DNA from 3 places in the Arthrobacter sp. Z1-15 genome. Region 1 is predicted to be linked to each of the others. Evidence: predicted binding sites of a transcription regulator. Region 1 holds the regulator's gene; each other region holds the start of a gene.
The links. The regulator LexA, encoded in region 1, represses DNA repair genes until DNA is damaged. The targets are predictions, from matches to a motif close to TCGAACANNTGTTCGA.
Positions count from the first base shown of each region.

Region 2: M1D40_RS01520 (HNH endonuclease signature motif containing protein) is a predicted target of LexA. The motif match lies at 1,471-1,486, and genes of this name have one in related genera.
Region 3: M1D40_RS15600 (HNH endonuclease signature motif containing protein) is a predicted target of LexA. The motif match lies at 3,207-3,222, and genes of this name have one in related genera.

Region 1 is NZ_CP096454.1:1,271,559-1,276,116, reverse strand. Features, by position in the region: gene hisH (imidazole glycerol phosphate synthase subunit HisH) at 1-213, opposite strand, end outside; gene hisB (imidazoleglycerol-phosphate dehydratase HisB) at 210-827, opposite strand; gene M1D40_RS05855 (histidinol-phosphate transaminase) at 887-1,996, opposite strand; gene M1D40_RS05850 (LysM peptidoglycan-binding domain-containing protein) at 2,094-2,528, opposite strand; gene lexA (transcriptional repressor LexA) at 2,916-3,752, shown strand; gene M1D40_RS05840 (ATP-dependent DNA helicase) at 3,828-4,558, opposite strand, start outside.
Region 2 is NZ_CP096454.1:308,190-312,747, forward strand. Features, by position in the region: gene M1D40_RS01520 (HNH endonuclease signature motif containing protein) at 1-1,437, opposite strand, end outside; gene M1D40_RS01525 (DUF4232 domain-containing protein) at 1,561-2,226, opposite strand; gene M1D40_RS01530 (YcnI family copper-binding membrane protein) at 2,308-3,060, opposite strand; gene M1D40_RS01535 (23S rRNA (pseudouridine(1915)-N(3))-methyltransferase RlmH) at 3,190-3,645, opposite strand; gene M1D40_RS01540 (patatin-like phospholipase family protein) at 3,724-4,558, shown strand, end outside.
Region 3 is NZ_CP096454.1:3,368,339-3,372,896, reverse strand. Features, by position in the region: gene M1D40_RS15610 (SGNH/GDSL hydrolase family protein) at 1-604, opposite strand, end outside; gene paaZ (phenylacetic acid degradation bifunctional protein PaaZ) at 875-2,968, shown strand; gene M1D40_RS15600 (HNH endonuclease signature motif containing protein) at 3,326-4,558, shown strand, end outside.

The sequences.
Region 1 (4,558 bases):
CCGGCCGATCAGGCGCAGGGCATCAACGTCCTTCAATCCCTGCATGACAGCGGCGAAGGCGCCGACTCCGGGCACCAGCAGCCCGTCGGCGTTCAGTACGTCGTCGGATTTGGCGCTCAGGGTGACGGTGGCACCGACGTGTTCCAGGGCACGGACGGCCGAGCGGATGTTGCCGGAACCGTAGTCCAGGACGGTGACGTTGCGGGCGGTCACAGTGCTCCCTTCGTGGAGGGGATGCCCTCAACCCGGGGATCCGGCTCGACGGCTGCGCGCAGAGCGCGGGCAAAGGCCTTGAACTGGGCCTCCACGATGTGGTGCGGGTCCCGGCCGCCGAGCACCGTCATGTGCAGGCAGATCTGGGCGTGGAGCGTGATGGCCTCAAAGACGTGCCGGGTCAGCGATCCGGTGAAGTGCCCGCCGATCAGATGGTATTCCTGGCCCGCCGGCTCGCCCGAGTGCACGAGGTAGGGGCGTCCGGAGATGTCGACGACGGCGTTGGCGAGGGCCTCGTCGAGCGGAACCGTGGCTTCGCCGAAGCGGCGGATGCCGGCCTTGTTTCCGAGCGCGGTCTTGAGTGCCTCGCCGATGCTGATGGCGATGTCCTCCACGGTGTGGTGGACATCGATGTGGGTGTCGCCGGTGGCCTGGACCGTGAGGTCGATCAGGGAGTGCTTGGCCAGCGCCGTCAGCATGTGGTCGTAGAACGGCACGGACGTGCTGATATCCGACTGGCCGGTTCCGTCCAGATCCAGCTGAACGACCACTGAGGATTCGCTGGTCACCCGTTCCAGGCGTGCGGTGCGGCCGGTGGTGGTCTCCACGGTCATGGTTTTCCTTTGAAAGAAGGTGGTCTCTGCTAACAGTTTAGTGGCTGCGCCCGGGGGCGTTAGCGGACGCCGGCAGCCAGCAGCTCGCGCAGCCGGGTCAGGAAGGCGCTGGTTTCAGCTTCCGTGCCGGCGGTGACGCGCAGGTGGCCGGTGATGCCGACGTCGCGCACCAGCACTCCCGCTTCCAGCAGGCCCTCCCATACTGCGCGCGGATCCTCCAGCCCGCCGAAGAAGACAAAGTTGGCGTCCGAGGGCGCCGGCTTCAGGCCGAGGGTCAGCAGCTCGGCGACGATGCGGTCCCGCTGGACCTTGATGGCTTCGACGTTGGCGAGCAGGGCGTCGGCGTGCTCAAGGGCCGCGTTGGCGGTGGCCTGCGTGACGGCGGAGAGGTGGTACGGCAGCCTCACCAGGCGCAGCGCGTCGGTGACTTCGGGGGCTGCCGCCATATAGCCCACCCGCGCTCCGGCCAGCGCGAAGGCCTTGCTCATGGTCCGGGACACGATGAGGCGCTCACGTCCGGGCAGCAGCTGCAGGGCACTGGGGGTTCCGGCGTGGAAGAACTCGGCGTAGGCCTCATCCACGATCACGATCGCCTGCGAGGCAGCGCCGGCTTCATAGACGGCTTCGATGACATCAAGCGAGAGCGCCGTGCCGGTGGGGTTGTTGGGCGTGCAGAGGAAGACAATGTTCGGAGCCTGCTCGCGGACCTGATCCGCTGCGGCGTCTGCCGTGAGGGTGAAGTCCTCGCTGCGCAGGCCAGTGACGTAGCGGGTCCCGGTGCCGCTGGCCAGCAGCGGATACATGGAATAGGTGGGCGGGAAGCTCATGGCTGTCCGTCCGGGGCCGCCGAAGGCCTGGAGGATCTGCTGAAGGACCTCGTTTGAGCCGTTGCCCGCCCAGATGTTTTCCGTACCCAGGCCGTGGCCGAGATATGCGGCGAGGCGCTCCCGGAGTTCGGTGAACTCGCGGTCCGGGTAGCGGTTCAGGCCTGCCACGGCCCGGTCAACGGAGGCGGCGATGGCCTTCCGCACCTGCTCGGGCAACCCGTGCGTGTTCTCGTTGACGTTGAGCAGGATGGGCACGTCAAGCTGCGGAGCACCGTAAGGCGCAAGTCCGCGAAGGTCATCGCGCAGGGGAAGTCGGTTCAGTCTCTCCAGCTGTTCAGTCACCACTACAGCTTAAGACTCCAAGGCGGGGCGGGAAGAATCCCCGTGTCGCAGCAGCGGGTTGTTACGTTCTGAGTTGTGCTTGGAACGGACCCGGGATTCAGGACTGGACCGGAATGAACAGCTGCACTCCGGCCGGCACCCGCTCGGTGGGCAGGTTGTTCAGTTCCATGATGTCGGCGACCACATCCCGGGGGTCGCGTTCCGGGGCGAATTCCTCGGCCAGGGCCCAGAGGGAGTCACCGGGAGTGACGCTCACCTGAAGGGTCCGCGTGACGTCCGGCCCGCCGTTCGAGGCGACGGCCGGGGCGGTGAAGAAGCCCAGCACGGTTAGCGCGGCAGCGGCCGTGAGCATCAGCGGCAGGCCGATAAACACCAGCCGGCCCCGCCGCGTGAGCCGGAGCCGGGCCGCCGGAGCCTGGTCTCCGGAGGCTGCGGCGGGCGAAACAGCTTCCGGCCCGGCTGCGGGCCGGGCCGGAGCCGGGGCGAAGGGGGCAGAGGTCCGGGACAGTGTGGATAATGCGTGGGCTGGCATGGAAATACCTTTCCGGTTCGAGAGCAGCAACGGCAGACCCGAAGCTGTATTCGAATAAGTGAAAGCGGTGCGGAGTGAAGATTTCGAAACTATGTTCGAAGGTTGTGAACTCATTTCTAGCACCTATCTACTAATAAAGTCGAGACTCGCTCGAACAAATGTTTGAAAAGGCCGCTCCCCTCGCCTAGCGTTGAGTCCAGAGGAAGAGGGTTCGGCGGTTTACACCGGGCCGGTGCGGGGCGCGGGCCCCGGAACGGTTCGAACAGGACCACTGAATCAGCTGCCTCTGACATTCCCGCCGGCACGGCTTGCACAGCGTTCCGGCCCAGACATCCGCCCGACCAGCTCCGGCACCGCCCGGACCAGCTGACCCGAAGGGAACCCCACGTGGCCCGCAGGACTGCTTCCGAAGACAGCACCAATCAGCCAGCTGCGACCGGCACCCGTGCGCGCGCGAAAGGCCTCACTCCGCGGCAGAAAACCGTCCTTGAGATGATCCAGCGGTCCGTGAGCACCAACGGGTACCCGCCCACCATGCGGGAAATCGGGGACACCGTGGGTCTGGCGAGTCTGTCCAGCGTGACCCACCAGCTCATGCAGCTGGAGAAGCTCGGCTACATCCGCCGCGACCCCAAACGCCCCCGCGCCATGGAAATCCTCATTCCGCTGATGCTGCGCGACGGACAGCCGGCTTCCCCCGGCGCCGACGGAGAGCCTTCGGACAGCCCACGCCGCACCGAGCCGGCGCTCCCGGCCGGAGGCGGCTCCGGCAGTGCAGGCAGCCGCTCCGCCGAGGGTGAGGGCGCCTCCGCGGGCCTGGCCACGGTCACCGAGCTCTCCACCTCCGTGGACACTGCCATGGTTCCCCTGGTCGGCCGGATCGCTGCCGGCGGGCCCATCCTGGCCGAGCAAGTGGTTGAGGACATCATGCCGCTGCCGCGCCAGCTCGTGGGACACGGTGACCTCTTCATGCTCCGGGTCTCGGGTGATTCCATGGTGGACGCCGCCATCTGCGACGGTGACTGGGTGGTGGTACGCCGCCAGCCCACAGCCGAGAACGGCGACATCGTAGCCGCCCTGCTGGACGACGAGGCCACGGTCAAAACGTTCCGCCAGCGCAACGGCCACACCTGGCTGCTGCCGCAGAACACCCGCTACGAGCCCATCGTGGGCGACCACGCCGTCATCATGGGCAAAGTCGTATCGGTCATGCGCTCCCTCTAGCCCGACACACGCCAGACGACGCACACAAAAGGGCGGCCGGATTCTTTCCGGCCGCCCTTCTGTTTGTCTTCTGTTCTACTTCCGGGCTCCGGGAACCTTCTCCTGCGCCGCAGACTGCTCGGCCAGGCGGCCCAGCACCGACAGGACCACGGAACGGTCCGTTGTGGACCAGAACGGCGGCAGAGCGGCCCGCAGGAAGCTGCCGTAGCGGGCAGTGGCCATCCGGGAGTCCAGGATGGCCACCACTCCGCGGTCTCCGGCGGCGCGGATCAGGCGCCCGGCCCCCTGCGCCAGCCGGACTGCGGCATGCGTCGCAGCCACCGACATGAACCCGTTCCCGCCGGCTTTGGCCACCGCGCGGGTGCGGGCCGTCATGAGCGGGTCGTCCGGACGCGGGAACGGGATCCGGTCAATGAGCACCAGCCGGCAGGCGGTTCCCGGCACGTCAACGCCCTGCCAGAGCGACATGGTGCCGAACAGGCAGGTGTCGGGCTCCTCGGAGAACTGCTTGACGAGCGAGGACATCGAGGACTCCCCCTGGCACAGGATCGGAAAATCCACCCGGGTCCGCATTGCGTCGGCCGCGTCTTCGGCGGCCCGGCGTGAAGAAAACAGTCCCAGCGCCCCGCCGTTGGATGCTTTCAGCAGCGCCTCGATTTCGTCCAGCTGCGCCTCGGAGGTGCCCCGTTCTGGCTTGGGCAGATCCTTGGCCACGTACAGCACGCCCTGGCGCGGATAGTCGAAGGGGCTGCCGACGTCGGTGCCCGTCCAGGAGGGTGCCCCGGGGCCCAGGAGCCCTAGCGCGC
Region 2 (4,558 bases), 960 kb from region 1:
TGCTGTGTGCCCGTATCCCGCTGTGTGCCCGGGCCCTGCTGTGTGCCCGTATCCCGCTGTATGCCCGGGCCCTGCTGTGTGCCCGGGCCCTGCTGTCTGCCCGGGCCCTGCTGCGGATCCGGATACCGGTGTGTTTTCCGGTCCTGCAGGGGCCTTCGGCTGCGGCTCCGGGCCGTCCATCGGCTTGAGGAGGGAGCCGTAATCGAAGGTCTGCAGCAGAGATGCCGAATCGATCGTCACCAGCACCTGCGGACGGAGACCGCCTGAAGCAGGGACGCCGCCTGTCGCGAGGGCGGTTTTCGCTGCATCAACGAGTCCGCCGAGCAGCCGCTGGGGCCGTGTGCGGACATCTAAACGGGAGAAGGTGTCGGGATTAGCTGGTGTGCCGTCTCTGCCCTCGACACCAGCCGGACTGTTGGTGACCCTTCCTTCAGCAGCCATGACATCGCCGCCTTCGCCGCTGTGGGCCGGTCCCTCGCCGTCCCGCCCCGGTGCGGGCGCTTGCTGTATCCGAGGCCCTGCAGCTGCGTTCATCACCGTCAGCAGTGTCTCGTGCTGGTCATCGGTGCAATAGATGCTCAGATGATTGAGGCCGTTCTTTTTTCGGCCGGGAAACACTCCCTGAAAGCGGCGCAGCTCCTCAACCGTTGGCTCCGCTCCGTCCTGGTCAACCAGCAGCACCCATCGGCGGGCTGCTCTGACGAGGAAGTCCGTGTCCTGACGGACAGCAAGGGAAGCGAGATCAGCCTCAACGGTTGAACCCGTCGCGGCATCCGTACGGTGCCGGATCTCATCAACGGCATTGGCGACAATAGCTGCTGCTGCGGAGGACACCAGTCCGCTTGCGGAAGCGTCCGCGAGGACCGGCAGATCGGGCGGGAGAATCTGTCCGCTGGTGCTGCTGGAGGGCACCAGGTATGCGGCCAGCCGAAGACGCCGCTGCGCTTCGGCGCGGCTGATCCGGAGACGGCAGCGCATGTAATCTGCCGTGGTCCGGAATTCAGCACGGACTTTTTCACTATTCCCCGGCTCGCAGGACGGCTCTGATTGTCCCCACGTATTGTTCCATCCGGATAGATCGGCAGAGTGTGCAGACGACGCTTGGCTTTCCGAACCGGAACTGGCCACACCGGTAACTCCTGCATCGGAACCGTCGGCACCGAGGACGTCTCCTGTTGAACCTCCCGTGCCGAAGCTGTCGATAACCCGGTGCCTCTCCAGGGCCCCGGCGCAGACTACCTGGAGGTATTCCACCCGCCGTGAAATGGCTTCGATGTCCGCCGCGAGGACCGCTGCTTCTCCCGGGGCCATCATTGCGCTGGCTTGCACGGCGTGACGGCTCAGGTGCTGGACTCTCTCGGACGCTTCTCCCACGGACGCCAGGAAGGTAAGCACTCCCGAAAAGTCGGGATCCTTCATTTCAGCCGCTGTCTGCATGAATCAATTCTTCAGGAAACAGGCGACCATGGCTGGAAGAACTTTTCTATGTGGACAATTCCTTGGGGCAGCCGAGACAAAGGGTCCTGTGGAGGAGCACTGCGAATGCCTCGCCCGCAGAACTTACCGCTTCTGGACGGGGCCGACGCTGAGCAGTTCAACGTTCGGGTTGGCGCAGGCAAGAATCTGGTGGTCGATGTTCAGCGACTCAAGGTCGTCCGGCGGATACACGACCAGCTGGGTTGCCTGTTCGGAAACACAATCTTCGCCGTAGTTTTCCGCACGCGTTTCCTTCAGCTCAGAAACCACGGATTGGTTCGGTTCCAGAAGAAGCGGTTCCCCGGTGACCGGTCCGCCTGAGCGGACAGCGGCTGCTCCCAGCGGCTGGCCGGCGGCATTGATATAGGAAACGCCCGGATAGCCCTGTGCTGCGGCGCAGGGCGCCGCTGAAACGTTGGTGAGGACCAGAGTCCGATAGACGCTGCCGGCAGCACCGCCGCCAACGTTTTCCTCAACTGACCCGGCGAGATCGGCGGCTGAACAGGAAGCGGCCCCGGCTGGTGGAACCGGAGGTGCGGCAGTCTGCGTCGGCACCGGCGTCGGCACCGCCGTCCCGGGATCAGAAGCTGCGGGGCTGGCCGGTGCGCTCGCACTCGGAGAGACGCTGGACGACGACGACGACGGCGACTCGGACGACGCTGCCTCCCCTCCGCCCGATCCGCAACCGGCGAGGGCTAAAACGGCACCAATGGCCACAGCTGATACTGACGAAGACTTCCACAACCGCATATTCATAGCCTTACCCTGTCCTCAGGGAGGGGGAGCGTCAATTACGAAGCGCCGGAGGCACCGTAAATGACGCCGCAACCGTTACGGTTTCCGCGTCCGGTACAGTGCTGTGGCTCCCAGGACCAGTCCGAGGACGCCGGCACCCAGACCCGCGTAACCGGCAACTGCGGCGGCCTCAATGTCATCCTCGTCCACGGCATCGTTGCGGTCCTGGCCGTCTTCGCTGTCTCCGGTGCCGTCTTCCCTATCTCCCGCATCGTCGTGGGACTCTCCGTCATGGGAAGCATCCGAGTCTCCGGAACCTTCCGAGACGGTGAATGCCGGGGCCGGAGACTCAAGATCGGCATCCGACTGGCCCTCCGCCGGGAGCTGTGCCCAGTCGGTTTCACCCTCGGAACAGGACTGGAGAACGGGGAATGCCAAAGTCTCTCCTGCTGCATCGGGGAGCCGCACGCTGAGCTGGAAGGTGTCCCGGACGCCGTCGGGCAGCGGTTCAGCAGCCGTAAAAACCACCTGGCTCGTCCGCGACGCAATGCTCGTTCCGTTCTCCAGCACCCGCGGTTCTGCGAATTCCTCGGTAACTTTGCTGATCGTCCAGCCGGGGTGGGCGGTGGGAGTGGCATCGGTGATCTGTTCCGGCAGAGTGACCGTGACCGCCGTCGTCGGCGAACCCGAGCAGCCGTGGGAGGTCTCAAAGGTGAGGAGCGTTGACTCTCCTGCCTCCGTGGAATCCGGGTGAACATGCACATGGGCAGAGGCAGCACCCATGCCGACAGCCATGAGAACGGCTGCTGCTCCCGCGGACGTCAGGGAACGAAGAACAAGCGAACGCATGGAGAACCTTTTCAGAGCGCGGGGCGCGCAGGGCGAAGAGCGACGGCGGAACTTCGCCGCGCGGTGGTGTTTGGGGGCGATTCCACTGTACCGGGAGGGGTATGCAGGGCCCTGGAGGGAAACCATCAGCTATTCGTGGTGGTACGGACGGCCGCCGGCGATCTCCTGCGCGCGGTACACCTGCTCGGCGAGGATGAGGCGAACGAGCTGATGCGGGAAAACCAGAGGTGACAGGGACCAGATGAAATCCGCGCGGGCATGAACGCTTTCATCCACTCCGTACGCTCCACCGATAATCAGCGTGACATTGCGGGAATTGTCGAGGGGCTTCTGCAGCGTCTTCGCCAGAGCCGGAGAGGTGATGGCCTTGCCCCGCTCATCGAGCAGGATGACGTAGTCGTTGCCAAGCTTGGACAACAGGCGCTCCGATTCCTCCTTGCGTGCGGCGTCGCCCTCGCGCGCAGAATGGGGAATGGAGACCCAGGTGAGGTCAAAAGGCTTCTTCAGCCTTTTTTCGTAGCGGCGGATACCGTCCACAACCCAGTCTTCGTGTTTCCGGCCAACCATCAATACACGCAATGCCATGTCTCCATTGAATACCCCGGCACCGTGACACGGAAAAGTTGTGGCAAGCATCACGGGGCGCACGTCTAGACTGCCCGCATGACTAATAAGCATGAAACACGCGCGGTGGTTCTTGGTGGCGGGGGAGTGGCGGGAATTGCCTGGGAGATGGGTGTTCTGGCTGCCCTGCTGGAGCACGGCATCGAACTGAACGACGCTGACTTGGTGGTGGGCACATCCGCAGGCTCCGTTGTCGGCGCTGCCCTGCGGTTCGGAGTGGTGCGTCAGGTGCTGGCGGCGCAGCTCCGGGAGGACGATTCGGCGGAAACGGCTATGGGGCAGGGGGAGCTGGCGCACTTCAGCACCGACGGGTTTCTGAACATGATGGCCGACGCCGCGCGCGGCCCGGGAGGCGAGCAGGAAGCTCGGGCGCGGCTGGGTGCCCTGGCGAGGGCAGCCGGCAAGGGGCTTTCAGAGGATGCCTGGGTACGCACCATCCGGTCGCTTCTGCCGCAACCGACCTGGCCGCCCAAGCTGCTGAAGGTGACGGCGGTAAATGCCGACGACGGCGCCTTCACAGTTTTCGATGCATCGTCCGGTGTTGAACTGGCCCTCGCGGTGGCCGCCAGCTGCACCGTTCCCGGAGCGTGGCCGCCCGTGTCCATCAACGGCCACCCGTATATGGATGGCGGGATGCGGTCAGCTGTTAATGCAGATGTGGCAACCGGGTGTGACAAGGTTTTGGTCCTCTCCTGTGGGCCGGAAGCTCCTGAGAGTCCCTTTGGCCCCACACTGCCCCAGAGCATGGAGCATCTGTCGGGCCGGGCCGGCACCTTCCTGATAGAGGCCAATGAAGCAAGCCTGGTTGCCTTCGGAACGAACATGCTGCTCGAATCAACGAGACGCCCTTCGGCCGCCGCGGGCTTGGAACAGG
Region 3 (4,558 bases), 1.8 Mb from region 1:
CATTGCCTCCAATCGTGACGGTGACCAGATCGGTCTGCCGGTTCAGCAGATTGGCTGAGACAGCGGTGGAAATCTGCTCGGGCAGGTCCACGGGCCCGGCTGGAGGAGCAGGTTCTGTGGTGAGGGCCGTGGCGCCGCCGCAGGCCTGGAAGCTGTCCAGTTCCACGCGCGGAAGGGCATCCAGCAGCGTGGGATAGCCCTCGGCGGTGCGGCCGCAGGTGTCCAGCACCGGTCCGCCGCCGAAACCCGACGCGTAGGAATCCCCGAAGGCAACGTAATCCACGGTGCGGCCCTTGCCGTGCCCGCCGCCCCCGTTGCCGTTGCCGTGACCGCCGCCGTGCCCGTTGCCGTGACCGCCGCCGTGCCCGCCGCCCCTTCCGCCGTCGATGCCGTGTCCGGACTCCCATCCCGAAGCCGAGGCGGAATCAGGCGCCGCACCCGGCATTTCACCCGGAGCTGCTACGGCCGTGCCGGGGAGGGCCGCCGTCAGGCCCAGCGCCAGGGCGCCGATGACTCCCGCGCGCCGCAGCCGTGGGGAATGCGGAAGAAACGGACGGCCGGCGTCCGGGTTGCTTCGGTTGGTCAAGGCTTCAAGCTCGCGCATGGTCGCTCCTTTGCGATGGGGTCCCACCAAAGATCGGGTCCCACCAAAGTAGCCCCGTGCGCTGCCGGGGACAGCAGAAGCACCCCTCCGGACCGCGGAATCGAGTACATTTCCCGTTGCCTGCTGTGTTTCAGGGCACAGTTTCCTGTACGCTGATTTCATTACCGACCGTCCGGTCAGTTTATCCTGCGGGCCTTCTTCCGCTCGGTGCTGCCGCAGACGGGACCGCCCGCCGCGGCCAGGATCAATGTTTGAAAGGGCCAGTCGAAGATGACATCCACTGCCATAGACGTCCAAATCGTTCCCAGCTACGTCCGCGATTCCTGGTGGACACCGGACCGCTCCGAGCTGACCGCCGCCGAGCCTGCTGAAGTCCGTGATGCCAGCACCGGAGAGCCGCTGGCACTCGTCAGCACCGCCGGGCTGGACCTGGCTGCCGCCGTCGAACACGGCCGCACCGTCGGCCGCCGCGGTTTGCAGCAGCTCACCTTCCACCAGCGCGCCTTGAAGCTCAAGGAACTCGCGACCTACCTGAACGCGCACCGGGACGAACTGTACGAGGTCTCCGCCCGCAGCGGCGCCACCCGCAAGGATTCCCTGGTGGATATTGACGGCGGCATTGGGGTGCTGTTCACCTTCGGCTCGAAGGGCCGGCGGGAACTTCCCAATTCCACCGTGCTGGTGGACGGTCCCGCCGAGATCCTCTCCAAGGACGGGTCGTTCCTGGGCGAACACATCTTCACCTCCCTGCCCGGCGTCGCGGTGCAAATCAATGCCTTCAACTTCCCCGTCTGGGGCATGCTGGAAAAGCTTGCACCCGCTTTCATCGCCGGGGTGCCCAGCATCGTCAAACCGGCCACGCCCACCGGATACCTGACCGCCGAGGCAGTGAAACTGATTGTGGATTCCGGGATCCTGCCTGCGGGGTCCCTCCAGCTGATCTCCGGGTCCGCCCGCGACCTGCTCGATCATTTGGACTACCGCGACTACGTCTCCTTCACCGGCTCCGCCTCCACCTCGAAGCTGTTGAAGGCCCACCCCAACGTGGCAGAGGGCGGAGTCCGCTTCACCTGCGAAACCGACTCCCTGAACGCAGCCATTCTGGGACCCGACGCCGTCCCCGGAACACCGGAATTTGATGCCTTCGTGAAGTCCCTCGTCACGGAAATCACCGTCAAAGCGGGCCAAAAGTGCACCAGCATCCGCCGTGCCATTGTGCCGGCGGCCCTGGTGGACGACGTCGTCGCCGCAGCGGGCCAGCGCATCGACGAGCGCGTGGTCCTGGGTGACCCCCGCGCCGAGGGCGTCACCATGGGTGCCCTGGCCTCCACCGAACAGCTCGAAGGTGTGCGCTCCTCGGTCCAGACCCTGCTGGACGCAGGTGCCACCCTTGCCTACGGCTCGCTGGATGCTCCGGAAGTTGTCCTCGCGGACGGAAGCCGCGGGGTTGCGGCCGACGGCGCGTTCCTGGCTCCGATCCTGCTGACCTGGCCGGACAACAGTGCGGAGGCACTGCACTCGGTGGAAGCTTTCGGTCCGGTGGCTTCGGTGATCGGGTACGACGACGCCGCGGACGCCGTGCGCCTGGCTGCCCTGGGCAGCGGGTCGCTGGTAGCCACGGTCTGCACCAACGATCCGGCCATCGCACGTGAACTGACCCTGGGCATTGCCGCCCATCACGGACGCGTGCTCATCCTGAACCGGGAAGACGCCCGCACCTCCACCGGTCACGGTTCTCCGGTCCCGCATCTGGTTCACGGCGGACCCGGACGTGCCGGCGGCGGTGAAGAGCTCGGCGGCATGCGTTCCGTGCTTCACCACATGCAGCGCACCGCGGTTCAGGGCTCTCCGAACATGCTCACCGCCCTGACCGGGATCTGGCATACCGGTGCGGACCGCAACTTCGACGGCACCCACCCGTTCCGCAAGGACCTTTCGGAACTGAAAATTGGCGACGCTGTCCGCTCGGACCTGCGTGAGGTCAGCTTGGAAGACATCACTGCCTTCGCCAACAGCACCGGCGATACCTTCTACGCGCACACCAACCAGGAAGCGGCTGAAGCCAATCCGTTCTTCCCCGGCATCGTGGCCCACGGCTACCTGCTGCTGTCCTGGGCTGCCGGACTGTTTGTGGAACCTGCTCCGGGACCGGTGCTGGCCAACTACGGACTGGAAAACCTGCGCTTCATCACACCCGTTGCGGCGGGCGATTCCATCCGGGTCACTCTTACCGCCAAGAAGATCACTCCGCGCGAGACCGACGAGTACGGCGAGGTGGCCTGGGACGCGCTGCTGACCAACCAGAATGACGAGATTGTCGCGACCTACGACGTTCTGACCCTCGTCGAAAAGAAGCGCAGCTAGCATTTGGTCGCTGGTCGCTGGTCGCTGGTCGCTGGTCGCTGGTCGCTGGTCGCTGGTCGCTGGTCGCTGGTCGCTGGGCGCTGAGTCGCTGAGTCGCGACTGACCGCGGGGATCGCGGTGAATCACGGCTGACCCTTTGCTGAAACGCTGCTGAACCGCGGCCGGGCCCTTGGGGGTCCGGCCGCGGGTCATTTCCCGCCGTTTCCCCACTGACCCGCCCGTATGGCCCGTTCGAAACTCAAGCAGGTAGTCGGCCAAAAAAGTCGGGTATTTGGGGTGCCGAAATAGGGCCTGTTTTGGGCTGTTGGGGGCTCTTTTGGCGGCGGAAATGTCAGAGGCAGGTGAAAGCCTGAAGGCATGGATCAGCACAGGACTTTTCCCGGTTCCGAGCGGTTCGGCGAGCAGGCTGCCGGCACCGCCCTCGGCGTCGGCCCCACCGCCGGCGGGGAGGCCGCTGCACCGCCCGGTTACTCGGTTTTCCACGCCGTATCAGCTGCTGTCGGTGCCTCCTCTTCTGCTACCTCTTTGGCTGCTGCTCCGGGTCGTTCCGATTCGCCCCCGGCTTCCGGCGACACTGCTTTCAGCGCCAGCGCCACCACTACTGCTTCCGACGACACTGTTGTTTCCGGTGATGCGGCCGGGAGTGCCTGCCAACACGGGTTATCCGGTTCTCTGGTTCTGCAGGGCGCGGATGCGCTGGATGAGCAGACTGCCGGTGCTGTGCTCTCCCGCCTGGATCATCTGATGCGGTGGGCGCAGGCGCAGCAGGCTAAGGTCCTGCACCGGATGGAGAGTATTTACCGGGACGAGATGCATTTCCCGTCCGGAAAGCCTGATCCGGGTATGGCGTTCAGTCTTGCGGCGTCGGAGGCAGCAGCGATCCTTTGCGTGCCGCAGAGTACCGGGCAGCGGTTGATGTCTGAGGCGGGCAGTCTCTGCGGCGTTCATGCCGTGACTCTGGGCAATCTGGAGCAGGGCGGGATCAGTTACGGTCATGCTCAGACGGTGTTGGATCAGTGCCAGGACATCGAAGCTGTGGGGCTTCCGGGGTTCGAGGCAAAGTTGCTGGAGGCTGCAGCGGGTCAGACTGCGGCTCAGTTCCGGGTGCGGGCGCGGCGGTTGCGGGAAAACCAGTATCCGCAGGGCATTGTCCAGCGCCAGCTGAGTGCGTTGGAGAAGCGCAAGGTGTGTCTGGAGCCTGCGGCGGATGGAATGTCCTGGCTCTCGGCGTTCCTGCCGGCGGAGAACGCGCAGTCGATCTTCACTCAGCTGAGCAGGGCTGCCCGGGGTGAGCAGGCTGATGGTGATCCCCGCAGGGTGGATGAGTTGCGGGCGGACATCCTTCAGGACCTGCTTATGTCCGGCGGCGGTCACCCCTGTGGTGGGCAGGGATCGGCGGGCGCGGACTTATCCGGTGTTCGCCCCGGTGGCCGTTCTGGCACCGCGGGGGACCCGTTCAGCACCGGGCAGGACGCCGGCGCGGGTGCATCCGGCACCGCCGCCGGCATTGGCACCGGCGCCGGTTGTGGCAGTGATGCCAGCACCGATGCCCGGGCCCGGGCCAGGGCCAGGGCCAGGGCCAGGGCTGGG